DNA from 3 places in the Streptomyces sp. NBC_00536 genome. Region 1 is predicted to be linked to each of the others. Evidence: riboswitches for the same ligand, from Rfam matches in the RefSeq annotation. Region 1 holds a riboswitch; each other region holds the start of a gene.
The links. A riboswitch is a leader RNA that binds a small molecule or an ion and turns the genes downstream of it on or off. The one in region 1 is predicted to bind cobalamin.

Region 1 (9,314 bases):
GGTAGCCCGGGTCGATGTAGTCGGGCCCGGCCTTGTGCGGGGACACGGCGAGACCGCGCTGCGTGAAGGCCGCCATCAGGCCCGTCGCGACGGTGGTCTTGCCGCTGCCGGAGGACGGCGCGGCGATCACCAGGCGCGGGACGGTCACGGACGTCACCACTCGATGCCTCTCTGGCCCTTCTGGCCGGTGTCCATGGGGTGCTTGACCTTGGTCATCTCGGTGACCAGGTCGGCGAACTCCACGAGCTTCTCGGGGGCGTTGCGGCCGGTGATGACCACGTGCTGGGTTCCGGGACGGCCGCGCAGCACCTCGATCACCTCGTCCACATCGATCCATCCCCAGTGCAGCGCGTACGTGAACTCGTCCAGGACGTACAGAGTGTGCGTCTGCGCGGCCAGGTCGCGCTTGACTTGCTCCCAACCCTCCTTGGCCGCCTGCTCGTTGTCGAGCTGCGCGTCGCGCTGGACCCAGGACCAGCCCTCGCCCATCTTGTGCCAGACGACCGGGCCGCCCTTGCCGGTCTCGCCGAGGGCCTTGAGCGCGTTCTCCTCGCCGACCTTCCACTTCGCCGACTTGACGAACTGGAACACCCCGACCGGCCAGCCCTGGTTCCAGGCGCGCAGCGCCAGCCCGAAGGCGGCCGTCGACTTGCCCTTGCCGGGGCCGGTGTGGACGAAGACCAGCGGGCGGTTGCGGCGCTGACGCGTGGTGAGTCCGTCGTCGGGGACGACGGACGGCTGTCCTTGGGGCATTAGGCGGCCTTCCTGAGAGTCGCGGATGAGGTACGTACGTTCTTCACGAGCCCGGCCAGCGAATCGGCCCGCAGCCCGTCGAGGGTCACGGCGGGCCCGCCCAGGTCGGCGGCCAGCACCCCGGCCAGGCCCAGCCGGACCGGACCCGACTCGCAGTCCACGACCACCGAGGCGACGTGCTCGCCCTGGAGCAGCAGCGCGGCCCGGCGCGCGAGCGCCCGGGCGTCACCGCCCGCCGGACCCGCCGAGGTGGCGCGGCCGTCGGTGACGACCACCAGCAGCGGGCGGCGCGACGGATCGCGCAGCCGCTCGATCCGCAGCACCTCGTGGGCCTTGAGCAGCCCCGCGGCCAGCGGGGTGCGCCCGCCGGTCGGCAGCTGCTCCAGCCGGGCCGCCGCCGCGTCCACCGAGGAGGTGGGCGGCAGCGCCAGCTCGGCGCCGGTGCCGCGGAAGGTGATCAGGCCGACCTTGTCGCGCCGCTGGTAGGCGTCCAGGAGCAGGGACAGGACCGCGCCCTTGACCGCGCCCATCCGCTTGCGGGCCGCCATCGAGCCCGAGGCGTCGACGACGAACAGCACGAGGTTGCCCTCGCGGCCCTCCCGGGTCGCCTGGCGCAGGTCGTCCCCGCGCACGACCAGGCCGCGGCCGGTGCGCCCGCGGGCCAGCTGGTGCGGGGCGGCCGCCTGGATGGTCGCCGCGAGGTGCAGCTTGGTCAGCTGGCCCCGGGGGCGCTGCGCGCCGGTCGTGCGCCCGTGCGCGGTACGGGCCCGCGAGCGCCGTCCGGACGCGCCCTCGCCGAGCCCCGGGACGCTGAGCATCTTGGTCCGGAACGGGTCGGCGGCCCGCACGGCGGCCTGGGTGGGAGCCTCGGCCGCGTCGGCGCGGGCCGGGGCGGGCTCGGGAGCCCCCTCGGCCTCCGCCGGGTCTGGGGTGCCGCCGTCCGGCTCCGGAGCGGACTCCGGCGCCGGATCCTGGCCGTGCCCCTGCGGCGGCAGCCCGCCGCCGTCCGGTCCGCCGTCGGGCCCGCCGTCCGGTCCGCCCTCAGGTCCGCCGTCGTCCGGACCCTCCGGCTCCGGTTCGGGCTCCGGGTCGGGCTCGGGCTCCTCGTCCGGGAAGGAGTCGAGGATCTCGTCCAGCTTGTCCTCGTCCAGCCCCGGCGCGTCGAAGGGGTTGCGCCGCCGCCGGTGCGGCAGCGCCAGCAGAGCGGCCTGCCGCACGTCCTCCTTGCGGACGTCCGTCCGCCCGGCCCAGGCCGCCAGTGCGGTGGCGGTGCGCGCCATCACGATGTCGGCCCGCATCCCGTCCACCTCGAAGGCGGCGCAGGTCGCGGCGATCTGCATCAGCGCGCCGTCCCCGAGCACCACCCGGCCCAGCAGGGCACGTGCCGCGACCACGCGGTCCCGTACGTCCGCCTCGTCGACGGCCCAGCGCGCGGCGAAGGCCGCGGAGTCGTCCTCGTACGCGAGCCGGCGGCGCACCACCTCGACGCGCTGCGCGGGCTCGCGGGAGGCGGCGACCTCGACGGTCAGCCCGAACCGGTCCAGCAGCTGCGGCCGCAGCTCGCCCTCCTCCGGGTTCATCGTGCCGACGAGCAGGAAACGGGCCGCGTGCCGGACGGAGACGCCCTCGCGCTCGACGTAGGAGGCGCCCATCGCGGCGGCGTCGAGGAGCAGGTCGATGAGGTGGTCGTGCAGCAGGTTGACCTCGTCGACGTAGAGGATCCCGCGGTGCGCGTCGGCCAGCAGGCCCGGCTCGAAGGCCTTCACGCCCTCGGACAGGGCGCGTTCGATGTCGAGCGCCCCCACGAGGCGGTCCTCGGAGGCGCCGACCGGCAGCTCCACCATCCGCGCGGGCCGCGCGGCCCGGCCGCCCGCCTCGTGCGGGCCGTCGGGGCAGGCCGGGTCCGGGGCGGTGGGCGCGCAGCTGAACCGGCAGCCGGGGACGACGTCCACCTGCGGCAGCAGCGCGGACAGCGCGCGCACGGCGGTGGACTTGGCGGTCCCCTTCTCGCCGCGCACGAGCACGCCGCCGACCGCGGGGCTCACCGCGTTGAGCAGCAGCGCGAGGCGCAGGTCGGCCTGGCCGACCAGTGCGGTGAACGGGTAGGGCGTGCTCATGCGTTGCTCACTCCTTCGAAGGTGCGGACCATTGCCGGGGCTCCGCCCCGGACCCCGCGCCTCAAACGCCGGCGGGGCTGGAGGATTTCAGCCCGTCCGGCGTTTGAGGACCGGGTCTGGGCAGAGCCCAGTTTCGGGAACGCCCGGGCCGCGGTCACGGCGCACCCGGGGGGAGGAACGGGAGCCCCGCCGGAGCCCCGCCCTCGATCAGCCGCAGCAGCGCCCCGGTATCCGCGTGCTCCTCGATCAGATCGCCCAGCAGATCCAGCTGTTCCTCCCGCAGCGCCCCGAACGACGTGTCCGCCGCCGGAACGAACCGCCGCCCCGCCGCCGCCGCGACCTCCCGCAGGAAGGCCCGCCGGAAGCCGTCGCTCTCCAGCGACCCGTGCCAGTGCGTGCCCCACACCTCACCGACGCGGCAGCCGTCCAGGAAGGGGATCCCGCCCCGCACGTCGGCCACCCCGTGGTGGATCTCGTACCCCTCGACGCTCTCGCCGAGCGCGTGCCCGCTCGGCCGCGCGAGGGTCTTCTCCCGCGCGAAGCGGACGCGCACGGGCAGCAGCCCCAGCCCGTCGACGACCCCGGCCCGGGATTCGACGTCGTCCTCGATGGTCTCGCCCAGCACCTGGAAGCCGCCGCAGATGCCCAGCACCGGGCGTCCCTCGGCGGCCCGCCGCGCCAGCGCGTCGGCGAGCCCGCGCTCGCGCAGCCAGGCCAGCGCCTTCACGGTGCCGCGGGTGCCGGGTACGACGACCAGGTCGGCGTCGGCCAGTTCCTCGGCCCGGTCCACGAACCGGACCACGACGCCCGGTTCGGCGGCCAGCGCGTCGACGTCGGTGAAGTTCGACATGAGCGGCACCGCGCACACCGCGACCCGCAGCACGTCCTCCCCGACGGGCGGGGCGACCACGGATTCCCGTACGGCGCCGCGCAGCGAGACGCGCAGGCCGTCCTCCTCGTCGATGCCGAGCCCGTGCTGGAAGGGCAGCACCCCGTACGTCGCGCGCCCCGTCAGGCCCCGCAGCATCTCCATGCCGGGTTCCAGCAGGGACACGTCACCGCGGAACTTGTTGACCAGGTAGCCCGCGATCAGCGACTGGTCCTCGGGGGACAGCAGCGCCGTCGTACCGAAGAAGGAGGCGAAGACCCCGCCGCGGTCGATGTCGCCGACCACGACCACCGGGAAGCGCGCGGCCCGCGCGATGCCCATGTTCACGATGTCCGTACGCCGCAGGTTGATCTCGGCCGGACTGCCCGCCCCCTCGCAGATCACGGCGTCATACGTGCCCCGCAGCTGCTCCAGACAGTCCGTGACGATGCCGAGCAACTGCTCCTGCCTGCCCCCGTGGTAGCCACGGGCGCTCATCTCGCCCACCGGCTTGCCCAGCAGCACCACCTGGCTGCTCTGGTCACTGCCGGGCTTGAGCAGCACCGGGTTCATCAGCGCGGTCGGTTCGACCTTCGCCGCCTGGGCCTGCATCGCCTGGGCGCGGCCGATCTCGGCGCCCTCCAGGGTGACGAAGGAGTTCAGGGACATGTTCTGGGCCTTGAAGGGGGCCACCTTCACGCCCTGGCGGGCCAGCCAGCGGCAGATGCCCGCCGTGACCACGCTCTTGCCCGCGTCGGAGGTGGTGCCGGCGACCAGGAGTCCGCCGCCGCGCCGTGCGCCGCTCATGCGCGTCCCTTCGTAGTACGACCTGACGTGCGACGACCTGACGTGCACTGTGACAACAGGAACCGCAGCGACACACACGCCCCGAGGGAGATCCAGGTGACCCGGCGCGACAGCCGGACGGCCCGCTCGATGTCCGCGACCTCGACCGGGCGGCCCGCGGCCCCGTTCAGCACGGCCCGGTGCTCCACGCGCCCGGCGTACGCCAGGGTGCCGCCGAGGCGGACCCCGAGCGCCCCCGCGAAGGAGGCCTCCACCGGTCCGGCGTTCGGGCTGGGGTGGGCGGCCGCGTCCGCGCGCCAGGCCCGTACGGCGCCCCACCGGTCGGGTCCGGCCAGTACGGCGGCCAGCGCGGTCAGCCGCGCGCCCGGCCAGCCCGCGACGTCGTCGAGCCGGGCCGAGGCCCAGCCGTAGCGCAGGTGGCGGGGGGACTTGTGGCCGACCATCGCGTCCAGGGTGTTCACGGCGCGGAAGCCCAGCAGCCCGGGCACCCCCGCCAGCGCGCCCCAGACCAGGGCGCCGACGACGGCGTCGGAGGTGTTCTCGGCGACGGACTCCACGACGGCGCGGGCGATCTGCTGTTCGTCCAGGGCCTGCGGGTCGCGCCCGCACAGGTGGGGCAGCCGCTCGCGGGCCACCTCGGTGTCCCCGGCGGCCAGCGCGCCCCCGATGGCCCGGGCCTCCCGGCCCAGCGAGGTGCCGCCGACCACCGCCCAGGTGGCGGCCGCGGTCAGGGCGATACGGGCGGCGGCGGGCCGGGAGCGCACGGCGCGGGCGCCGAGCGCGCCGATGGCGGCCGCGCCCCCGGCGCACACCAGGGCGTGCACGGCTCCCCGGGCCCGGCTGTCGCCCCACAGGGCTCGTTCGACGGCGGCGGCGGTCTTTCCGAAGGCGGCGACGGGATGGCCGCGGCGCGGATCACCGAGGATCCGGTCGCCGATCAGGCCGGCCGTCGCGCCGTACGCGAAAACGCGATCGGCACGCATGGGGCAGGTGGGTCCTCACTCAGGGTCCGCGCCCTGGTTCGACGTGTCCGGTGGCGAGAGTTCCTGGCTTCCGGGAGCCTGTGGCTCCCGGTGACAGTGGCGGGACCGCGCCGGATTCGCACCGGACTTCCTCTTCATGCCGCCGTATTGGCTCCGGCAGTCCACCACGCACCGCGAACGCCCGTCAACTTGCCGTTGACCTGCGAAAGCTCCCCCCGGCATTGGGCCGGAGGGAGCTTTCGGACGTGCGGTGCCGCTGAGGTGCCGGTGGGGCGCGCGGGCGCGCCCCCGTGCCGTCAGCTGACGATCAGGTAGATCGCGTAGCCGACGGCCACCGCGCACAGTGCGAAGCAGGCGTAGGCGCCGGTGCGCGCCAGGTGGGCGGCGCCGCCCTGGCCCGTCGCGGTCTCGTGCTTCGACAGGCCCACGATGCCCAGGGTGAACAGGGTCACGAGGGCGACGGTCGCGGAGAGGCTGACGCCGAACACGGAGCCGAGTGCTGCCCAGTCGATCTTCATACTGCCGATTCCTCTGTGGGTCAGACCGCGGCGGCGGGAGCCGCCGGTGCCGGGGGAGCGGCCGGGGTCGGGGTCGGGATGGTCGCCTTGAAGGCCTCGTCCGTGACCGCGGCGGTGCTGCCCGCGACCGGCGGGACGGCGACGGCGGCGATCGCGGTGGTGACCACGCCCGGCGCCTCGGCGGCGGTGTCCGCCACCTCGTTCACGTTGGTGTGGTCGACGACCTGGCGGCGCGAGATCAGCCAGATGGCGACGATCGAGCCGACGAGGAAGAGCGCGACGGCGGCCACGCCGACGTCACCGGTGCGCATGACCAGCTCGGCGCCCGCGGACACCAGTGCGGCGGCCGGCAGGGTCAGGCCCCAGGCGATGAACATCCGGGAGGCGGTGGACCAGCGGACCACGCCGCCCTTGCGGCCCAGACCCGCGCCCATCACCGCGCCGGAGCAGGCGTGGGTGGTGGAGAGGGAGAAGCCGAGGCTGGAGGAGGCCAGGATGACGCTCGCGGCCGAGGTCTGGGCGGCGAAGCCCTGCTGCGGCTGGAGGTCGGTCAGGCCGCTGCCCATGGTGCGGATGATGCGCCAGCCGCCGAGGTAGGTGCCCATCGCGATCGCCATGCCGGCGGAGACGATGACCCAGACCGGCGGGTTGGAGCCGGGCGCGAGGGCGCCGCCGGCGACCAGCGCCAGGGTGATGATGCCCATGGTCTTCTGCGCGTCGTTGGTGCCGTGCGCGAGGGAGACGAGTCCGGCCGAGGCGATCTGACCGGCCTTGTAGCCCTTGGCCGAGGTCTTCGCGTCGACGTTCGCGCCCAGCTTGTACGTGAGCCTGGAGGCGAGCATCGCGGCCACACCGGCCACGATCGGCGCGGCGACCGCGGGGAGCAGCACCTTGGTGACGAGCGTGCCGCCGTTGACGGCGCCGAGGCCGGCAGAGGCGACGGCCGCGCCGACCAGGCCGCCCATCAGGGCGTGCGAGGAGCTGGACGGCAGGCCGACCAGCCAGGTGACGAGGTTCCAGAGGATCGCGCCGACGAGCGCGGCGAAGATGACCTCCGGCTGGATGCCTTCCTCGTTGACCAGGCCCTTGGAGATCGTCTTGGCGACCTCCACGGACATGAACGCGCCGACGAGGTTCAGCACGGCGGACATGGCCACCGCCGTCTTGGGCTTGAGTGCGCCGGTCGAGATGGTGGTGGCCATCGCGTTGGCCGTGTCGTGGAAACCGTTCGTGAAGTCGAACACGAGAGCGGTGATGATCACGATCCCGAGGAGAAGCGTTACGTGCTCCATTTACCCAGGCTTCTGTTTGACGTCAGTGGCACGCCGACCGTAGGCAACCTGGGTGAACGGAAGATGAACTGAAACGGGCGGAGCGGTGTACCAGGTCAGGGCTGGTTTGGGACCCTCGTCCCCATTGATTCATGGATATATCGATTCGCGCACGTCAGGGGCTGGTCGACAACCGGCCGAACGGGGGTCTTTCGGCCCACCGAACCGCCCGCCGGGACCCCCGGAGGAGACCCAGATCACCCTCTCCTGCCGTCTTTTGCCGCCGCCGGAGCGATCCGCTCCGCTGGCCGGGGCGACCCGGCCGTCCGACACTGGAGCGGTGCGCTCCGCAACGACGACGGCCAGGACCGTCACCGCCACCCTCACCGCCGCCGCAGGCCTGGCCGCGGCCGCCGGAGTGGCCGCGGTCGCCGCCGCCCGGTACGCCGCCGACGGCGCCCTGCGGGGCGAGCCCGGCCGCCCGCTGCCCGGCGGCCCCCGGCTCAGCGTCCACTCCACCGCCGAGGACCGGATCACCCTCACCCGGTCGCTGGCCTCCCTGTGGCCCGGCACCTACGCGCTGGCCGCGCCCGGGGTGCACGCGGTCGTCGGCGCGGTCCTGCCCGACGCCCCGCACGACCCCGACACCGTCGTCCGGCGCCTCGTCGGGGTCACCCACGGCGCCCTGGAGCACGGCACCCGGGTCCGGCTGACCCCGCAGATCCACCTGGGCAACCCGCGCACCGCCCTCGGGCTCGACCACGCCGACGTGGACGTCCCGGGCGAGCTGGGCGCGCTGCCGGCCTGGTTCGTGCCGGCCGCCCGCGACACCTGGGTGATCACCGTGCACGGGCTCGGCGCCACCCGGGAACACCCGATGGTGGTCATGCCCTTCCTGAACCACCACCGCCTCCCGGTCCTCGACCTCGCCTACCGCGGCGACCTCGGCGCCCCCGCCCCGCCCGACGGCCTCGGTCACCTCGGCGCCTCCGAGTGGCGCGACCTGGACGCGGCCATCCGCTACGCGCTCCGCTTCGGTGCCCGCCGGGTCGTCCTCCACGGGTGGTCCACCGGCGCCACCATGGCCCTGCACGCCGCCGAACGCTCCGCGCTCGCCGACCGCATCTGCGGCCTCGTCCTCGACTCCCCGGTGCTGGACTGGCGCACCACCCTCGGGCGGCTCGCCGCCGCCCGGGGCACCCCCGCCGCGCTGCTTCCGCTCGCCGTCCGGGCCGCCGAGGGGCGCACCGGGCTCCGGGCCGACCGGCAGCCCCCGGGCGTCGATCCGGCGGCGGTGCGCGTGCCCGTACTGATCTTCCACGGGCCCGACGACACCCTCGCCCCCTGGGAACCCTCGCGCCGCCTCGCCGAGGCCCGGCCCGACCTCGTCACCCTGCGGACCGTCCGCGACGCCCCGCACGGGGCGATGTGGAACGCGGATCCGGCCGGCTACGAGGAAGCCCTGCGCAGGTTCCTGACCCCTCTTATGTAGCCACCGTGACGTGAAGGCCGGTTCGTCCCGTTATCACCCACCGGCCTTCGGCGGCAACGGCCGGTTCCGTTTGGGCTTTCGGGCGGTGACGAGCGAGACTGCTTCCGTGACGTCCCGAAAGCCTGATGAGCAGTTGGCTCGCGACTCCAGACTCCGACTCGTCTCTCCGCGCTCCGTCGCCACGGCCCGCAAGGCAGTGACGGACCGGAGCACCCGGCCGGCCCCCCGGCCCCCGGCGGGCACCCCCGCCGCGCCCGACCTCGCGAACCGGGCCCGCGCCTCGCTGGCCGACGCCGTACGCCTGGCCCGCTGGGCCGAGCACCACCTCGGCGTCGCGGACGGGTCCCGGCCCGCCCCGGCGGGCGCGCTGGCCGCCGCCGACGTCGAACGGGCCGCCCGGCAGCTGGGTCTGACGCACGGCCAGATCCAGGTCGGCTGGGACCGCGCCCGGCTCGCCGGCCTCGTCGAGGTGCACGGCGGCCACGCCCGCCCCGGCTGGCGGCTG
Region 2 (9,314 bases), 1.7 Mb from region 1:
CGGGTTCGCCCCAGCCGCCGCGGTGGCGGGTGACGGCGCGGGCGGTCCACAGGTGGCGCTGCCCGTCGGGCATGGCGGCGACCTGGACGTGGATGCGGCCGGGGGCGGCGAAGGCCTCGTAGACGTTCCAGAGCGGGCAGGTGCCTCCGGCGCGGGAGAAGTGGAACCCGGTGGCGGACTGCCGCTTCGACATGTTCCCCGCCCGGTCGACCCGGACGAAGGAGAAGGGCACCCCGCGCAGCCTGGGGCGTTGCAGGGTGCTGAGGCGGTGGCACACCGTCTCGTAGCCGAGACCGAAGTGGTCGGTGAGCCGCTCGATGTCGTACCGGAATTCCTCCGCCGCGGTGTGGAACGCCGTGTACGGGAGGATCAGCGCGGCCGCGAAGTAGTTGGCGATGCCGATGCGGGCGAGGGCGTGCGCGGGGGAGCCGGGCGGGAAGTCCTCGGTGGCGAGGCGGTCGAGTTCGTCCCCGTACTCGGCCAGGGCGAGCTGGGTGGCCATCCGGAAGGCCTGCTGCCCCGGGCGCAGCCGGTTCGACAGGTGCAGGACGCGGGCGTCGGCGTCGTAGTGGTGCAGCCGGTCGCAGTCCGCCGAGAGGCGGACGCCGTGCCGGTCCGCGAGCCGGCGGGTGAGCGCGCGGATGACGTCCCCGGGGCGGATGCCGATCTCGCGGGCCAGGTCCTCGGCCGCGAGATCGGCGTCGTGGAGGTAGTTCTGGCGGCGGTAGAAGAACTCGCGGATCTCTTCGTGGGGCGAGCGCGGCGCCTCGGCCGCCCCGTCCCGGCCGTCGGCGGCGTCGGACAGCCGCTCGGCCAGCAACTGGCCGCGCCGCCCGAGGTCCAACAGCACCGAGGCCACCGCCGGCATCCGGGTGGCCAGCTCCGCCAGGTCGGAAGGGGACACGCGGGCCTCGGCCACCTGCTGGGCGAGGGCCTCGCGCAGGTCGGCGACCAGCCGGCTGGTGTCGCGCTCCGAGAAGAACCCGGGGTCGACCCCGAAGGCCTCGGTGAGCCGCAGCAGCACCGGGACGGTGAGCGGGCGGGAGTCGTGCTCCATCTGGTTGAGGTAACTGGGCGAGATGCCGAGCATCCTGGCCAGGTCGGCCTGGGTCATGCGGCGCTCCTCGCGCAGCCTGCGCAGCCGCGCGCCCGCGTACGTCTTGCTCACCGGACTCCTCCACCCGCCATCGGACAGACCGTCAGCATAGGCCGACAGCACGCGCCCACGGACCTTCGCAAGCTTGGCAAATACGGCGGGGAAGATTCGCACACCTTGGCAGATGTACCTCCTTGATGGCACCGAGTGCCAATGCCAGAGTCCTTTCTGCAGGCGGGTTTGACGGCTCGCCTCACCAGCAAAGGCACAGGGTGCCAAGGTCGTGTACTCCCGTCCACGGCCTTGGCAGGACAAGCGGCAACGGATGGAAACGGTGACGGTCATGGCAGAGGCGAACACGACGGCGAACACGACGGCGACTACGACGGCGAACGCGACGGCGACTACGACGGCGAACGCGATGGCGGCGGCCGAGCAGCTGGCCCGGAGGTGGGCGGACGACCCGCGCTGGGTGGGCATCGAGCGCACCTACACGGCCGGGGACGTGGTCCGGCTCTCCGGCAGCGTCCGGGAGGAGCACACCCTGGCCCGGCGCGGCGCCGAACGGCTGTGGCGCCAGCTGCACGAGCGGGACTACATCCACGCCCTCGGCGCACTGACCGGCGGCCAGGCCGTCCAGCAGGTCCGGGCCGGACTCCAGGCGATCTACCTCTCCGGCTGGCAGGTCGCGGCCGACGCCAACCAGGCCGGCCACACCTACCCGGACCAGAGCCTCTACCCGGTCAACTCCGTTCCCCAGGTGGTCCGCCGGATCAACAACGCACTGCTGCGCGCCGACCAGATCGCCACCGCCGAGGGCGGCAGCGACACGACGGACTGGCTGGCCCCGATCGTGGCGGACGCCGAGGCCGGCTTCGGCGGCCCGCTCAACGCCTTCGAGCTGACCAAGGCGATGATCGCGGCGGGTGCGGCCGGCATCCACTACGAGGACCAGTTGGCCTCCGAGAAGAAGTGCGGCCACCTCGGCGGCAAGGTGCTCGTCCCCACCGCACAGCACATCCGCACCCTGAACGCGGCCCGCCTCGCCGCCGACATCGCGGACATCCCGACCCTGATCATCGCCCGCACCGACGCCCTCGCCGCCACCCTGCTGACCAGCGACGTCGACGAGCGCGACGCCGAGTTCTGCACGGGCGAGCGCACCGCGGAGGGCTTCTACCACGTCCGGGGCGGCATGGCTCCGGTCATCGCCCGCGGCCTCGCCTACGCCCCGTACGCCGACCTCATCTGGGTCGAGACCGGCACCCCGGACCTGGCCCAGGCCCGCGAGTTCGCCGAGGCGATCCACGCGCGGTACCCGGACCAGATGCTCGCCTACAACTGCTCGCCGTCCTTCAACTGGAAGGCCGCGCTGGACGACGACCAGATAGCCAAGTTCCAGCGGGAGCTGGGCGCGATGGGCTACCGCTTCCAGTTCATCACCCTGGCCGGTTTCCACTCCCTCAACCACGGCATGTTCGACCTCGCCCGCGGCTACGCCGACCAGGGCATGACCGCGTACGTCGACCTCCAGGAGCGGGAATTCGCCGCCCAGGCCCAGGGGTTCACCGCGGTCAAGCACCAACGCGAGGTCGGCACGGGCTACTTCGACCTGGTCTCCACCGCCGTCAACCCCACCTCCTCGACCACCGCGCTCGCGGGCTCCACCGAAGAAGAGCAGTTCCACTAGTCCGCCGCCCCCACGCCGAGGAGCAGAACCGCATGTCACTCACGCCCCTGACCAGCAGCGTCCGGGTTCTCGGCGCACCCGGTGAGCGCCACGACGAGATCCTGACCCCCCAGGCCCTGGAGTTCATCGGCCGGCTCGACGCCGCGTTCGCGGAGCGCCGCCTGGAGGTACTCAAGGAGCGCCGCCGCCGGAGCGCCCACCTGGCTTCCGGTTCGCCGCTGGACTTCTCCCGGGCCACCGCCCGCGTGCGCGCCGACGCCGCATGGCGGGTCGCCCCGCCCGCCCCCGGGCTCACCGACCGCAGGGTCGAGATCACCGGCCCGCCGGAACGGCGGATGGCGGTCAACGCCCTCAACTCCGGCGCCCAGGTGTGGATGGCGGACTTCGAGGACGCGACGGCCCCCACGTGGGAGAACATCGTCGGCGGCCAGCTCAGCCTGCTGGACGCCATCGAGCGCCGCATCGGCTTCACCACGCCCGAGGGCAAGGAGTACCGGCTCGGCCAGGACCTCGCCACGATCATGGTGCGCCCCCGGGGCTGGCACCTGCTGGAAGAGCACCTGGAGATCGACGGCCGCCCCGTGCCCGCCTCGCTGGTCGACTTCGGCCTGTACTTCTTCCACTGCGCCCAGCGCCAGATCGACGCCGGGCACGGCCCGTACTTCTACCTCCCCAAGCTGGAGAACCGCAATGACGCACGGCTGTGGAACGACGTGTTCGTCCTGGCCCAGGACCTCCTCGGCATCCCGCGCGGCACGGTCCGCGCGACCGTCCTGATCGAGACGATCACCGCCGCCTTCGAGATGGAGGAGATCCTCTACGAACTGCGCGAGCACAGCGCGGGGTTGAACGCGGGCCGCTGGGACTACCTCTTCAGCCTGATCAAGACCTTCGGCCACCGCACCGACTTCCAGCTGCCCGACCGGGCCGCGGTCACCATGACGGCCCCCTTCATGCGGGCCTACACCGAACTCCTCGTCCGGACCTGCCACCGGCGCGGCGCCCACGCCATCGGTGGCATGGCCGCCCACGTCCCGAGCAAGGATCCGGACGCGAACACCGCCGCGTTCGCGAAGGTCCGGCTCGACAAGGAACGCGAAGCCGAGGACGGCTTCGACGGCTCCTGGGTCGCTCACCCCGGACTCGTCCCCGTCTGCCGCGCGGTCTTCGACAACGTCCTGGGGGAGCGGCCGCACCAGCTGGAGCGCACCCACGAGGACGTCGAGGTCACCGCCGCCGACCTGCTGTCCGTACGCCGGATCGCCGCCCCGCCGACCTCCGAGGGCATCCGCTCCAACGTGGCCGTGGCCCTGCGCTACTTCGACGCCTGGCTGCGCGGCAGCGGCGCCGTCGCCCTGAACGGGCTGATGGAGGACGCCGCGACCGCCGAGATCGCCCGCGTCCAGATCTGGCAGTGGCTGCGCCACGAGCGGGTGGACCGGAGCACGGTCATCGACCTCCTCGACGCCGAATGCGCGGCCCTGGAGGCCGAGGACCCGCGCTCGCTCGCCCTCGAAGCGCGCGAGGTCTTCGTGGACACGGCGCTGTCGGTGCGCCTCCCCGCCTTCTTCACGCCCGAGGCCTACGCCCGCCACCTCGTCCGCCGGGCCTGAGGGGGCCCGGGCCGGGCCTGAGGGGGCCCGGCAGGTCTCCGGGCCGAGGGAGGACCGGAGACACAGGAGAAGGCCGGGGGTGCGGTGAGCGGTGTCACCGTTGATGTCACCGCACCCCCGGCGTGTCTCATTTCACCGTCCGGTATGTGGAAACCGGTGTTCATCCACCGGTCGACGCCTTACCGTTGGCCTCGCAGCTGGTTCGCCCCGTCCGCCAGGCGGGATGCGTCGTAAGAGGGAACCCGGTGAGAATCCGGGACTGCCCCGCAGCGGTGAGCGGGAACGACCGCCGTCATACGCACTGGGACCCGAACCGGTCCTGGGAAGCGACGGCCAGTAGATGCCGGCCCCAGTGGCCTGCGCGCCCGCGAGTCCGAAGACCTGCCCGTTGCCCGAGCGCGATCGACCGCGCCCGGTTTCCCGGTGACCTCGTGGGCGGGTCGGCGTGCTCAGGGCGGATCCTCCCGTCCCGTACCAGGCGTACCACCAGCCGTACGGGACCACGGCGGGCCGCCCGTTCCGGCACCCTTCGCACCCTCGGCCCGTCACCGGGTCCATGGAGACACACTCGCGAAGGAGAGTTCCGTGACCACCGAGTCCGCAGCCGCGGCAGTACGGGCCACCGTGTACGGCTACCCCCGCCAGGGCCAGCGCCGTGAACTGAAGAAGGCCATCGAGGGCTACTGGAAGGGCCGCGTCACCGCGGACACCCTCCGGGAGACCGCCCGCGACCTGCGCCGGGCCAACCGGGCCCAGCTGGCCGGGGCCGGCATCACCGAGGTGCCCACCGGCGACTTCTCGTACTACGACCACGTCCTGGACACCACGGTCATGGTCGGCGCGATCCCCGCCCGCCACCGCGCCGCCGTCGAAGCGGACGCACTCGACGGGTACTTCGCGATGGCGCGCGGCACCCAGGACGTGGCCCCGCTGGAGATGACCAAGTGGTTCGACACCAACTACCACTACCTCGTCCCCGAGTTGGGCCCCGATACCGTCTTCACCGCCGACGCCGCCAAGCAGGTCGCCGAACTCACCGAAGCCCTCTCCGAGGGGCACACCGCCCGGCCCGTACTGGTCGGACCGGTCACCTACCTGCTCCTGGCCAAGCCCGCCCCCGGCGTGGCCGCCGACTTCGAGCCGCTGACCCTGCTGGACCGGCTGCTCCCCGTCTACGCACAGGTGCTCGCCGAGCTGCGCGCGGCGGGCGCCGAGTGGGTCCAGCTGGACGAACCGGCCCTGGTCCAGGACCGCACCCCGGCCGAACTGAACGCCGCCGCCCGCACCTACCGCGACCTCGGCGGCCTCACCGACCGCCCGAAGCTGCTGGTCGCCTCGTACTTCGACCGGCTCGGTGACGCCCTTCCGGTCCTGGCGAAGGCTCCGGTGGAGGGTCTCGCCCTCGACTTCACCGACGCCGCGGCCGCCAACCTCGCCGACCTCGCCGCCGTCGGCGGCCTGCCCGGCAAGCGCCTGATCGCGGGTGTCGTCAACGGCCGCAACATCTGGATCAACGACCTCCAGAAGTCGCTGACCACCCTCGGCACCCTCCTCGGGCTCGCCGACCGGGTCGACGTCTCCGCCTCAAGCTCGCTGCTCCACGTCCCGCTGGACGCCGACGCCGAACGGGACATCGATCCGCAGATCCGGCGCTGGCTCGCCTTCGCCCGCCAGAAGACCGTCGAAATCACCACGCTGGCCCGCGGGCTCGCCCAGGGAACCGACGCGATCACCGCCGAACTCGCCGCCAACCGCGCCGACCTGGCCTCCCGCGCCCACTCCCCGATCACCCACGACCCCGCCGTCCGGGCCCGTACCACCGCGATCACGGACGCCGACGGGCGCCGCGCACAGCCGTACGCCGACCGCGCCGTGGCCCAACGTGCCCACCTGGGCCTGCCGTTGCTCCCGACGACGACCATCGGTTCCTTCCCGCAGACCAACGAACTGCGGGTGGCCCGCGCCGACCTGCGGGCCGGACGCATCGACACCGCCGGCTACGAGGAGCGCATCAAGGACGAGATCCGCGAGGTGCTGTCCTTCCAGGAGAAGACCGGCATCGACGTCCTCGTGCACGGCGAGCCCGAACGCAACGACATGGTCCAGTACTTCGCCGAACAGCTCACGGGCTACCTCGCCACCCAGCACGGCTGGGTCCAGTCGTACGGCACCCGCTATGTGCGCCCGCCGGTCCTGGCCGGGGACATCTCCCGCCCCGAGCCGATGACCGTGCGCTGGACGACGTACGCCCAGTCGCAGACCGCCAAGCCGGTCAAGGGCATGCTCACCGGCCCCGTCACCATGCTCGCCTGGTCCTTCGTCCGCGACGACCAGCCCCTCGGGGTGACCGCCCGGCAGGTCGGACTGGCCCTGCGCGACGAGGTCAACGACCTTGAGGCGGCCGGTACTTCGGTCATCCAGGTCGACGAGCCCGCCCTGCGCGAGACCCTCCCGCTGCGCGCCGACGGGCACGCCGACTACCTCGCCTGGGCCACCGAGTCCTTCCGCCTCACGACCTCGGGCGTCCGGCCGGAGACCCAGATCCACACGCACATGTGCTACGCCGAATTCGGTGACATCGTCCAGGCCATCGACGACCTCGACGCCGACGTCATCAGCCTGGAAGCCGCCCGTTCCCACATGCAGGTGGCGCGCGAACTCGCCGGGCACGGCTACCCGCGCGAAGCCGGGCCGGGCGTCTGGGACATCCACTCGCCGCGCATCCCCTCCACCCAGGAGGCGGCGGCCCTGCTCCGCAAGGGGCTGGAGGCCATCCCGGCCGAGCGGCTCTGGGTCAACCCCGACTGCGGGCTGAAGACGCGCGGCTGGCCCGAGACCCGGGCCTCCCTGGAGAACCTCGTCGCCGCGGCCCGCGAGGTCCGCGCGGAGACCGGCACCGCGACCGTCTGACCCAACGGTCTGGTCCGACCGCCTGATCCGCCCTCGGGCCGGACCGTCCGGGTGCCCCGGATGGTCCGGCCCGAGGTGGTGACCGCTGGAAGGGCGTAACTCAGGCTCGCAGGCCGTCCAGTTCTGCGCAGATCGCCTCGCGCAGAGGGTTGTGGAGGACCGAGTATCCCGGCAGGAACTGCACGTCCCCGGCCACCGCGAAACCCGCGTCCAAACGCCGCAGCACGGCAGGGTTCTCGCCCCGGAGAGCACTCCCGATCCGGTCCATCCGCCAGTCATCAGTCATATCGGGAAACCTACACGGCGACCCGGCGACCCTCCTCGCGGCGCCGCAGCAGATCGGCGGTCGCCGTGTCGGCCGGCAGGAACGCCTCCAGGTGCAGCTCGGCCAGGGTGACGTCCACGGCGGTCGCGAACGAGGTCAGGGTGGTGAGCAGTCGCAGCTCGCCCTCCGCCGTGCGCAGCCGCAGCGGTACCGCGAAGCCGAGGTGTTCGGCGGAGGCGGAGGCGGGGGCGGTCGGCGGGAGATATGAGGCCAACTCCTCGTGCAACGCGTCGAGTTCGGGGTCAGGGTGGGCCGTGGCGCGGGCGCGCAGGCTCTCGGTGATGTGCCGCCCCCATGCGGCCATGAGCGCGGACGGTGCGGTGACGCTGGCGACGACCGAGGGCGGTCGCGCCACCGTGTTCATACGGACCGCCAAAGGCGGCGTGAGGCAGGAACAACTCGCCCTCGCCGCCAATGTCCTGTCGCCCGTGGTCAGCCAGGACGGGAAGCGGATCGCCTACCTGCGCGAGGCGGACGGGGTGGTGGTCTGGCACGACGTGACGCCTTCGGGCAAGCAGTTGCTGGGGCCTCCGCACCCCCTTCGCGGTGGTGAGATCACGCACTTCACGTTCAGTGCGCTGGAGGGCTCTTCCAAGATCATGGGCTTCTCGCCGGACGCACGCCGGTTGGTGGGCGTGTCATCGAAGGGGGCCGGAGCGCCGACGCAGGAGGCGGTACGCGTGTGGGACCTGGACACGGGCGGGCTCCGGATACTGCCGCAGCAGGTCACGGGGGTTCAGGAGGTGTGGTTCGGGCCGGACGGGAACACCCTGGTGGCCGCGCGCATTGTGGGGGAGGCGAAGCTGGAGTCCTCGGTGGCGTCGGTCGACATCCGCACCGGGACGCTGCGTGAACTGGCGAAGGGCACCGCGTGGTCGGGCACCGCGGTCTCCGGGGACGGAAGTGTGGTGATCGCCTGCCAGGACAAGTTGACGAACCCGGAGACGAAAGAGGCCCGTTACCAGGCTGTACGTGTAGCGGACGGGCAGGTGCTCAGCACCTTCAGTCGGGGGGCCGACAGCTCGTGCACGGATGCCACGGTCGACAGGGCGGGTGAGCATTTCGCGGTGGAGGCCCGGGGGAGCGACTGGACCCTTGTCGACACGCGACAAGGCGCGAAAGCGCAGCCCTTCCTAGGCCCCGACCTCGACTATTCGGCCGTCATCGCCGGTCTGCCCCTCCTCGGTACGTCGAGCGAGCCGACCCTCGTCACCCGGGGCAAGAACGCGGTGACCGGGTGGGGGCTGGCAGAGGACGACGGCGTCGCCGCATACAGCCCTCCCGCCCTGCTCGGAGACGGAAGCACGATGGTGGTCCGCATGGGCGAGAAGGGCGACACCCTGCGCGTCGTGGAGACGGAAGGTGAGGAACGAGTCCTCGCCTCGGTGCACAACGACGCCGGGACACCCCCGGACGCGAAGCAGCAAATCCAGGTCAACAAGGCCCAGACCCTGGTGGCGGACGTCTCGGACCGGAACCGGATCACGGTCCACGAGCTGCCCTCGCTGCGTCGAGTGGCAGAGTTCACCACGGCGCAGCCGCCCGTCGACAAGAACGGGAAGTCGGCCCTGCTGCAGTTCATCTTCCATGACGACGACCAGCTTGTGACCGTCTCCGGCACGCACGTCGAGCACTGGGACGCTCGCGCGGGACGCCGCCTGTCCGAGCCTCTCGACCTGC
Region 3 (9,314 bases), 3.7 Mb from region 1:
TCGGGCAGCAGAAACTGCCATTCGAGGGCGCGATGCCGCAGGACGTCAAGGTCTCCCCGGACGGAAAGACCTTCTACGTCGCGGACATGATGGCGCACGGCATGTGGGTGCTCAGCGGGGACGCCTTCGACACCCCCAAGCTGCTCCCCACCGGAAAGGGCTGCCACGGCCTGTACGTGAGCCGTGACTCCCGGGAGATGTACATCTCCAACCGGGGCGAAGGCAGCATCTCGGTCTTCGACTTCAAGCAGAACCGGCTCACCAAGAAGTGGGACCTGCCCGACGGCGGCAGCCCCGACATGGGCGGCGTCTCCGCCGACGGCAAGGTGCTGTGGCTCTCGGGCCGCTACAACTCCGAGGTCTACGCGATCGACACGGCCAGCGGCAAGGAACTCGCCAAGATCCCCGTGGGCAACGGACCGCACGGCCTCGCCGTCTACCCGCAGCCCGGCCGCTACTCGCTCGGCCACACCGGCATCTTCCGCTGATACGGGTGCGCGCGAGGTGATGTGACGGTGCCCCGGGGGTCCGCCGACCCCCGGGGCACCGCCCCGCGCGGTGGCGCTACCAGGCGACCGGGAGCCGCTCCGGAAGCCGCTTGATGAAGCCCGTGCGCCACACCAGGTTCTCGGCCGGCACCGCGAGCCGCAGCTCCGGCAGCCGGTCGACCAGCACGGACAGCGCGATCTCGGCGTGCGCGCGGCCCAGCGCCGACGCCGGGCAGAAGTGCCGCCCCGCGCCGAACGCCAGGTTGGCGTTCGGGGCGGGGCGCTCCAGGTCCAGCTCGTCCGGGCGCTCGAAGGCCGCCGGGTCGAAGTTCGCCCCTTCGAGGAGCACGAGGACCAGCTCGCCCTCCTTCACCAGCACGTCCCCGACCTGGATGTCCGCCATCGCGATCCGCGGCAGGCCGTCACCGACGGACAGGTTCCAGCGCAGCAGCTCGTCGACGGCCTTGCCCATGCGCTCCGGGTGGGCGCGCAGGTACCCGATCAGCTCGGGCTTCTGGAGCAGCGCGAGGACCGCGAGCACCAGGAACGCCGAGGTGGAGACCGCGCCCGCGCCGAAGAGCGAGACGGCGACCGTCGCGAACATGTCGTCGGTCAGGTGCGCCGACTCGGGGTCGGCCTCCTTCAGCTCCGCGAACTTTCCGAGCAGCCCCGTACGCTCCTCGGCGGGCAGCGCCAGCTGTGCCCGCAGCGCGTCGGAGAAGTACCCGACGTCCTTGTACCAGTTGAGGGACGAGTCGGCGAAGGGTTCGCGCGCGGTCATGAACGCGACGTCCAGCCCCGACATCAGCCGCCGCCAGTCCTCGAAGGGCACGCCCAGCACCTGGCAGTGCAGCGCCGCCGAGAAGGGGTCGGCGAACCCCGCCCGGAGGTCCGCCGGACCGCCCTCGGCGACGAGCCGGTCGATCAGCTCGCCGGCCTTGGCGGCCAGCCAGTCCTGGAGCCCCTTCTGGCGCGGGTTGAGCGCCTTCATCACGGCGTTGCGAAGCCCGGCGCTGTTGATGTTGCCCATGTTGTTGACGACCTCGGGGGGGATCGTCAACGCGTACTGGCGGGGGACCCCGGCGTTCGCGGTGTCCTTGAGGCTGAAGCGCTCGTCCTCCAGCACCTGCTTGGCCAGCGCGTAGCTGCTCACCAGCCAGGCCGGGTCGCCCGTGAGGGTACGGACCCGGGCGACCGGGGCCTTCTCGCGCAGCCAGGTGCACTCCTCGGGCAGCACGTCGCCGCGCCGGGAGAGGGGGAAGTCGAGGAGGGGCTCCCCGCCCTCCCGGGCGCCCTCCCGGCCTTCCTTGCCCTCAAGCTGCTCGACGCTCATCGACGGTCCTTTCGGCTGGTGCGGTGTTCGTGTTCGTGTTCGTCTGTGCGACGGCCTCGGGCCGGACGACGGCGTACGCCTGGTTGCGGGTCGCGCGCAGGCCCCCGCCGCGTGCGTAGAGGACATCGGTCAGCGGCATCTTGACGTGGTAGGCCGCGACGGAGGACGGCACTCCGAGAATGCTCGGGGTGTCGAGGAAGAACGGCAGTTCCGCGGCCATGTAGTCGAAACAGACCCGCAGCTGCTCGTCGGTGATGGATTCGCCTTCGGCGAGCTTGGATCCCACGAAGTGGAGTGCCATTTCCTCGCACCCCTTGCGGAATTCATCGTCTGTTTCCAGAAAGTGCAGCACGCGTCGGTGCAGCAGCTCGTAGACCGGGTTGCCCTGGAATTCGGAGAGTGCCCTCACCCGGATCTCGGCGTCCTGGGGCCCTGATTCCCCGACGCCTTTCAAGATCCGCCGCCGGACCGCTTTGATCTCCTTCGTGGCACGCTTCTCCGCGTGCTCCTGGGTGTAACCGAACGCGGCGAACATCCGGTCCACGTGGAGGTCTGCGTACACGAAGTCGACCTGTGCGAAGCGGGTCGTGGCCCACTGGGAGAGGCTGGTGATGCGCTCGGCGGTGAAGTAACTGTTACCAGGACTCACGCCAATGAGCACATGGTCGCCGTCTTCCCAGATGTGGCGGCAGGCACGGGTGAAGGGCAGAACTTCGAATGATGCGTCAACTGTGATCGTCACCTGTGTGTGATCGCCCTTGTTGCCGCTTGTCCCTGGGAGCCCTGCGCTCCTGGTGTGGCGGCAATGTCGGTACGTTATGCCGTGATCCCGGAGCGTGACAAGTGGGGGTCCGATTTGTTGGCTGGAATTGTTGCTTCCGCCTTACTCCGGGGTAATCGCATTTCTATCGACCGCTCGATCGGGCCCCCCGGCGGGAGACCGCTCCCGGGGCCGCTACCCTGAGCCGGTCAACAAGCACCAAGAAGGGGTGGACCCATGGCGGACATCGAGAGCGCGCGCGAGACGTTCGGCCGCTTCGACGCGGACGGCGACGGATTCGTCACGGCCGACGAGTACAGCGCGGCCATGAAGGCGATGGGCGACGCGTACGTCACCGGAGCGGTCGCCGACGCGATCATCGCGAGCAAGGACGCCAACGGCGACGGTCGCATGAGCTTCGACGAGTTCTGGGCCTCCCTGAACAAGTAGTCCCGGACGAGCCGTCCCGGACCGAGCGGTCCCGCACGCGCCTGCGCCCCCTGCCGGGGCCCAGGCGCGTCAGCCGCCCGCCCGCTCCTCCAGCCGCTCGACCTCGGCCACGGCCTCCTCCAGCCAGCGCAGCCAGAACGTCTCCAGACCGAGCCCGCCGTGCAGCACGAGCCGCCGCAGCCGGTCCTCGTCGGAGTCCCGGCCCGGCGGGAAGTCCCGCTCCTCGATGGCCTCGTACTCCGCCAACTGCGCCCGGTGCAGCTCCAGATGGCGCCGCAGCTCCGGCCCCAGCCCGCGCACCCCGACGACCCCGGCCGCCCGGACGCGCAGCAGCAGCGGATCCCGGACGGGCCTGGGATCCTGGCTCTCCCCGACCCAGCGCGCCAGTTCGGCGCTCCCGGCGGGCAGGACCTCGTACTCCTTGCGCTGTCCCCGTACGGGCTGCTCGCCGGGCAGCGCCCGGATCAGCCCGCCCTCCTCCAGCCGCCCCAGCTCGCGGTAGATCTGCTGGTGCGTGGCCGACCAGAAGTACCCGATCGACCTGTCGAACCGCCGCGTCAGCTCCAGCCCCGACGAGGGCTTCTCCAGCAGCGCGGTGAGGATGGCATGCGGCAGCGACATGCGGCCATCCTAGATACGCCCCGCGGGCGCCGCCGCGCCCCCGCGGGCCGCGGTCACCGCCAGGCGGCCAGGGCTTCCGGGGTCTTCGGACCCGGGGCGTCCGGCGGGAGCAGGGCGTGGGCGCGCAGGACGGCCGTCACCGCGGGGGACCAGGCCGCGCGCAGGCCCGCCGAGGCGAGCAGCGCGGGGTCCGCGAGGAGGGTCTGCGCCGGGCCGAGGCGGATGCCGTCGGGGGTCAGGACCGCCGCGTCGTCGGCCCACCGTACGGCGAGGTCCACGTCGTGCGTGGCCATCACCACCGTGGTCCCGGCGGCGCGCAGGCCCGCCAGGACGTCCAGGAGCCGTTCCTGGCCGTCGGGGTCGAGGCCGGCCGTCGGCTCGTCCAGGATCAGCACCCGGGGCGCCATCGCCACGGCTCCCGCGATCGCGGCCCGCTTGCGCTGGCCGTAGGACAGCAGGTGCGTCGGCCGGTCCCGCAGGGCGGTGATGTCCAGGGCGGTCAGCGCCGCGTCGACCCGGGCCCGTACCTCCCCGGTGGTCAGGCCCAGGTTCATCGGGCCGAAGGACACGTCCTGTTCCACGGAGGCCGCGAAGAGCTGGTCGTCGGGATCCTGGACCACCAGCTGTACGGCCCCGCGCAGCCGGGTCAGTCCGGCCCGGTCGTACTTCACCACCGCCCCGTCGAGGCGCAGTTCGCCGGTGTCGGGCCGCAGGCCGCCGCTGAGGAGGCGCATCAGCGTGGTCTTGCCGCTGCCGTTGCGGCCCAGCAGGGCCAGGGACCGGCCCGGGGCGATCCCGAAGTCCACCCCGGACAGGACGGCGGGGCCGTCCTCGTAGGCGTAGCCCGCGCCCGCCAGCCGGACGAGCGGTTCCACCGGTGCGTTCACAGCGCGAACTCCTTCAGGGTGAGGGTGGCGGCGGTCAGCGCGGCCAGCAGGGCGCCCGACGCGGCCAGGAACCGCCAGGACAGGGTGGACCGCGGTACGAGCACCCGCAGCGTGCCGTCGTAGCCGCGCCCCGCCAGCCCGCTCTGGAGCCGGGACGCGCGGTCGAAGGCGCGGACGAAGGCGGTCGCGGCCAGACCCGCCACGGAGCGCCACGCCGCCGCCCGGCTGGTGTGGCCCAGCCGGGCCGCCTGCGCGCGGCGGATCTTCGCCAGGGAGTCCAGCAGCAGGAACCCGATCCGGTACATGACCAGCGCCACGTCCACGACGGGCGCCGGCACCCCCGCCCGCACCAGCCGCGGCAGGACGTCCGAGACGGGGGTGGTGAAGGCGAACAGCAGCACGCCGAGCGAGGCGGCCGAGGTGCGCAGCAGCAGCTCCGCCGCGTGCCGGGGGCCGTCGGGGGCCAGGGACACCAGCCCCGCCGGGCCGCCCACCGCGAAGAGCAGCGGCGCCGCCCCGGTGAAGCAGAAGCCGAGCGGGAGCCGGAACGCCCGCCACAGCTGCCGCCCGGCCACCCCGGCCGGGCCCAGCAGCACGGCGAGGGTCGCCGCCGCCACCAGCGGCCCGCCGGGCCAGGGCGGCAGGCAGACCGCGGTGACGGTCAGGCCGAGCCCCAGCAGGGCCTTCTCCAGGGGGTGTCGGCGGCGCCAGCGGCTGCTGTGCGCCGCGGCGTCGATGGGCAGCACCGCTCACGCGCCCCGGGCGGGCCGGTCGGCGTCCGCCGTGTCCGTGGCTCCCGCCGCCAGGGCCTCGCCCTGCCGGCGCCCGCGCCGCACCCCGAAGTAGTAGGCGAGGACGCCCGCGCCGAGCGCCGCCTGGAGGGCGAAGAGCGCGGACTCGATCTCCCCTGACGGGGGCTCGTACAGCGGGGAGAACCACGGCTCGTAGTCCGGCTTCAGCTCGGTGATCGCCGTCTCCGCCTGCGCGTCGGCTCCCGTGAACGGCTCCTCCTTGCCCTCGCCGAGGCCGAGTGCGACCGGCAGGACCGCCAGCGCCGCCACCAGGAGCAGCAGCAGGGTGTTGATCTTCGCGTTCCTGGTCATCGGACCTCCGCCTCCCGCTTCCCGGCCGTACGGGCGCCGGTCAGCCGGGCCACGCCGAGGCGCACCAGGTCGGACTTGCTCGACTGCATCAGCAGCCGCATCACGAGCACCGTGAGCAGGCCCTCGCTCACGGCGAGGGGGATCTGGGTGACGGCGAAGATCCCGCCGAACTTCACGAGCGAGCCCACGAAGCCGGACGCCGGGTCCGGGAAGGCCAGCGCGAGCTGCACGCTGGTCACGCAGTAGGTGATCAGGTCGGCGAAGAACGCGCCGAAGAAGACCGAGACCATCAGGGGCGCGCCGAACCGCTTCAGCAGCCGGTAGGCGGCGTACCCGGCCCAGGGCCCCGCGATCGCCATCGAGAAGACGTTCGCGCCGAGCGTGGTCAGCCCGCCGTGGGCCAGCAGCAGGGCCTGGAACAGCAGGGTGATCGTGCCCAGTACCGCCATGACCGGCGGCCGGAACAGGATCGCGCCCAGCCCCGTCCCGGTGGGGTGCGAGCAACTGCCCGTCACCGAGGGGATCTTCAGGGCGGACAGGACGAAGGTGAACGCTCCGGACGCCCCGAGCAGCAGGGTGCTCTCCGGATGGGCCTTGACCTCACGGGTCAGGGCGCGCACTCCGTGCAGGACGAAGGGGGCGGACGCGACGCCCCAGGCGGCCGCGTGCAAGGGGGGCAGGAACCCCTCGGCTATGTGCATGTGTAGGGAGACCTCTCCAGCACCTCGTGGATGGAACAACGCACCCCGGTCGGTCTCCTGGCTCACGGGTGCTGATGCCCTGGCGCCGCCTTCCCGGCCCGTGCGGTCTCCCGTCCGGCCCAGTGGCTTCCCGCAGGAGTGGCGCCGGACTTCCCGATCACAGTGGCGAGGGCCGCACCGGTTTCGCACCGGTTTCCCGTACACCAAGGCCTGTTGACCCTACCTGACCAGGCGCGACGACGGCGGGACCGGGCGCGGCCGCCCGGTCCCGCCGTCGTCGTTCGCTGCCTGAGTGCCCGTCAGCAGGTGTTCGGGTGCGCGATGTCGACCACATAGCGCTCCGGGCTGTGGAGCGTGGACGTCGTGAACTGCGGGGCGGTGTCGAAGGCCGCTCCGAAGCTGACGTACCCCTCGAAGTCGCCGGTGAAGGCGAGGCCCTTGAGCTTGGAGAGGTAGATCTTCTGCAGCCTGGGGCCGGTGTAGACGGAGTTCCCGGCCTCGTCGTGCGCGGCGGCCGGGTGCAGCCGGATCTCCAGGAAGTACGACCCGGCGAGCGGGACCGGCTTGCCTGAGCCGTCGTAGACCAGCTCGGAGACGGGAGTGACGGTGACCCCGGGGACGGAGCCCTGGAGGTCGATGACGATCCGGTCGTAGGTGCAGTGCCCGCCCCAGCGGGCATTGGTCACGAGCGGCGTCGCCGTGGCGGATGCCGAGGCCGGTACGGCGAGGCCGAATCCGGCGGTGAGCAGGACCCCCGCGGTGACGGCCGCCAGCCGCCGGCGGTGGTGGACGGAGTCGCGGACGGAGCGTATGAGGTGGCGGAGCATGACGTCCCCCGATTCTTCGGATGCCGGGGACAGTAGTGGCACCTTGGAAGACACGCCATACGGCCTGACGGTTGCACGCGCCGGGGCCCGGTCCGCGTCGGCGGACCGGGCCCCGGAACGTGCGGGCGCGCTTACGGAGTCAGGTCAGCACTCGATGACGTTGACCGCGAGGCCGCCGCGCGCGGTCTCCTTGTACTTGACCTTCATGTCGGCGCCGGTCTCCTTCATGGTCTTGATGACCTTGTCCAGGGAGACCTTGTGCGTGCCGTCGCCGCGCATCGCCATCTTCGCCGCCGTGACGGCCTTGACGGCCGCCATGCCGTTGCGCTCGATGCACGGGATCTGCACCAGACCGCCGACCGGGTCACAGGTCAGGCCGAGGTTGTGCTCCATGCCGATCTCGGCCGCGTTCTCCACCTGCTCCGGGGTGCCGCCCAGCACCTCGGCGAGGGCGCCCGCCGCCATCGAGCAGGCCGAGCCGACCTCGCCCTGGCAGCCGACCTCGGCGCCGGAGATCGAGGCGTTCTCCTTGAACAGCATGCCGATGGCGCCCGCGGAGAGGAGGAAGCGGACCACGCCGTCCTCGTCCGCGCCCGGCACGAAGTTCATGTAGTAGTGCAGGACCGCCGGGATGATGCCCGCGGCGCCGTTGGTGGGGGCGGTGACGACCCGGCCGCCCGCCGCGTTCTCCTCGTTGACGGCCATCGCGTACAGCGTCGCCCACTCCATGGCGTGCGCCTGCGGGTCGCCCTCGGCGCGCAGCTGGCGGGCGGTGCCCGCGGCGCGGCGCTTGACCCGCAGACCGCCCGGCAGGATGCCCTCGCGGGACATGCCGCGCGCGACGCAGGCCTGCATGACCCGCCAGATCTCCAGGAGGCCCTCGCGGATCTCCTCCTCCGTGCGCCAGGCCTTTTCGTTCTCCAGCATCATCGAGGAGATCGACAGGCCGCTCTCCTTCGCGAGGCGCAGCATCTCGTCACCGGAGCGGAAGGGGTACTTCAGCACGGTGTCGTCGAGCTTGATCCGGTCCTCGCCGACCGCGTCCTCGTCCACGACGAAGCCGCCGCCGACCGAGTAGTAGGTCTTCTCCAGCAGCGGGGTGCCGGCGTCGTCGTAGGCGAAGAGGGTCATGCCGTTCGCGTGGTACGGCAGCGACCGGCGGCGGTGCAGGATCAGCTGGTTCGGCTCGTCGAAGGCGATCTCGTGGCCATCGCCTATCTCCGCGCCCAGCAGGCGCAGCCGACCGCTCTGGCGGATCCGCTCGACCTCGGCGTCGGCGGTCTCCACGTTCACGGAGCGGGGGGAGTGGCCCTCCAGGCCCAGCAGGACCGCCTTGGGGGTGCCGTGGCCGTGCCCGGTGGCGCCGAGCGAGCCGAACAGCTCGGCCCGTACGGAGGCGGTCTGGGCGAGGACACCGTCCTTCTTCAGCCGGTTCACGAACATGCGTGCGGCGCGCATCGGGCCGACCGTGTGGGAGGAGGACGGGCCGATGCCGATGGAGAAAAGGTCGAAGACGGAGATGGCCACGGTGGCGGACTCCCTTGTCTGCTCGTGGGGTGGGAGGGGGCAGGAGAGGTGGATTGTTCGGATTAGTCCGACAGCCGAGCTTAACGCGGTGAGGTGAACGGCTCGGCCGTCGAACGGGTCACAGAAGGGTCAGGCGTGCGACAGCTCACGTCCCCGTTCGCCGGTGCCCGCGGGCTGCTCCGCGGTGGCGTCGGCGTCGGCATCCGCGTCGAGCACCGGGTCGGGGCCCGGCAGCCCGTCCCGGTGGGCCTTGATGCCCGCCCGGACGGCCCAGTAATAGACGGCGACGGCCATGCCCGCGACCAGGGCGATGTCCAGGCCGTCCGGGATCCGGCCGGTGCCGCCGAAGTCGGTGCTGCCCAGGTAGGACAGCAGGGACAGGCAGCCGAGGAAGACGACGATCCACCAGGCCGGAGCGAACTGCCGGAGGAGGTGTGCAGATGTCCCGGCCCGCTCGCCCTTGCGGGCCAGGACGACCGCCGCGACCGGGGCCGCGACCAGGGTCAGCGCGGTCACGATGCCGGTGTTCGGCCACTTGGACCAGTACAGCGCGCAGGCCGCGAAGACGAAGGTCAGCGGGCACAGTACGGCCGCCAGCGGCAGCCGGAAGGGCCGCT

Region 2: it holds a riboswitch for cobalamin, as region 1 does, so the genes downstream of both, metE (5-methyltetrahydropteroyltriglutamate--homocysteine S-methyltransferase) here and OHS33_RS08470 (cobalamin biosynthesis protein) in region 1, are expected to answer to the same signal.
Region 3: it holds a riboswitch for cobalamin, as region 1 does, so the genes downstream of both, OHS33_RS25580 (energy-coupling factor ABC transporter permease) here and OHS33_RS08470 (cobalamin biosynthesis protein) in region 1, are expected to answer to the same signal.

What each region holds. Positions count from the first base shown of each region.
Region 1 is NZ_CP107819.1:1,967,212-1,976,525, reverse strand. It holds gene OHS33_RS08490 (cobyrinate a,c-diamide synthase) at 1-148, opposite strand, end outside; gene cobO (cob(I)yrinic acid a,c-diamide adenosyltransferase) at 154-753, opposite strand; gene OHS33_RS08480 (putative cobaltochelatase) at 753-2,870, opposite strand; gene OHS33_RS08475 (cobyric acid synthase) at 3,025-4,545, opposite strand; gene OHS33_RS08470 (cobalamin biosynthesis protein) at 4,542-5,528, opposite strand; cobalamin riboswitch at 5,564-5,709, opposite strand; gene OHS33_RS08465 (hypothetical protein) at 5,825-6,046, opposite strand; gene OHS33_RS08460 (inorganic phosphate transporter) at 6,067-7,338, opposite strand; gene OHS33_RS08455 (alpha/beta hydrolase family protein) at 7,658-8,809, shown strand; gene OHS33_RS08450 (hypothetical protein) at 8,916-9,314, shown strand, end outside.
Region 2 is NZ_CP107819.1:270,090-279,403, reverse strand. It holds gene OHS33_RS01280 (short-chain fatty acyl-CoA regulator family protein) at 1-1,168, opposite strand, end outside; gene aceA (isocitrate lyase) at 1,518-2,786, shown strand; gene aceB (malate synthase A) at 2,819-4,399, shown strand; cobalamin riboswitch at 4,581-4,802, shown strand; gene metE (5-methyltetrahydropteroyltriglutamate--homocysteine S-methyltransferase) at 4,985-7,309, shown strand; partial or broken gene OHS33_RS01260 (diadenosine tetraphosphate hydrolase) at 7,464-7,595, opposite strand; gene OHS33_RS01255 (MmyB family transcriptional regulator) at 7,606-7,938, opposite strand; gene OHS33_RS01250 (WD40 repeat domain-containing protein) at 7,937-9,314, shown strand, end outside.
Region 3 is NZ_CP107819.1:5,710,741-5,720,054, forward strand. It holds gene OHS33_RS25540 (YncE family protein) at 1-488, shown strand, start outside; gene OHS33_RS25545 (cytochrome P450) at 565-1,821, opposite strand; gene OHS33_RS25550 (tRNA-dependent cyclodipeptide synthase) at 1,802-2,563, opposite strand; gene OHS33_RS25555 (EF-hand domain-containing protein) at 2,819-3,031, shown strand; gene OHS33_RS25560 (PadR family transcriptional regulator) at 3,101-3,652, opposite strand; gene OHS33_RS25565 (energy-coupling factor ABC transporter ATP-binding protein) at 3,706-4,539, opposite strand; gene cbiQ (cobalt ECF transporter T component CbiQ) at 4,536-5,285, opposite strand; gene OHS33_RS25575 (energy-coupling factor ABC transporter substrate-binding protein) at 5,289-5,642, opposite strand; gene OHS33_RS25580 (energy-coupling factor ABC transporter permease) at 5,639-6,343, opposite strand; cobalamin riboswitch at 6,374-6,566, opposite strand; gene OHS33_RS25585 (AMIN-like domain-containing (lipo)protein) at 6,643-7,170, opposite strand; gene OHS33_RS25590 (L-serine ammonia-lyase) at 7,315-8,697, opposite strand; gene OHS33_RS25595 (APC family permease) at 8,827-9,314, opposite strand, start outside.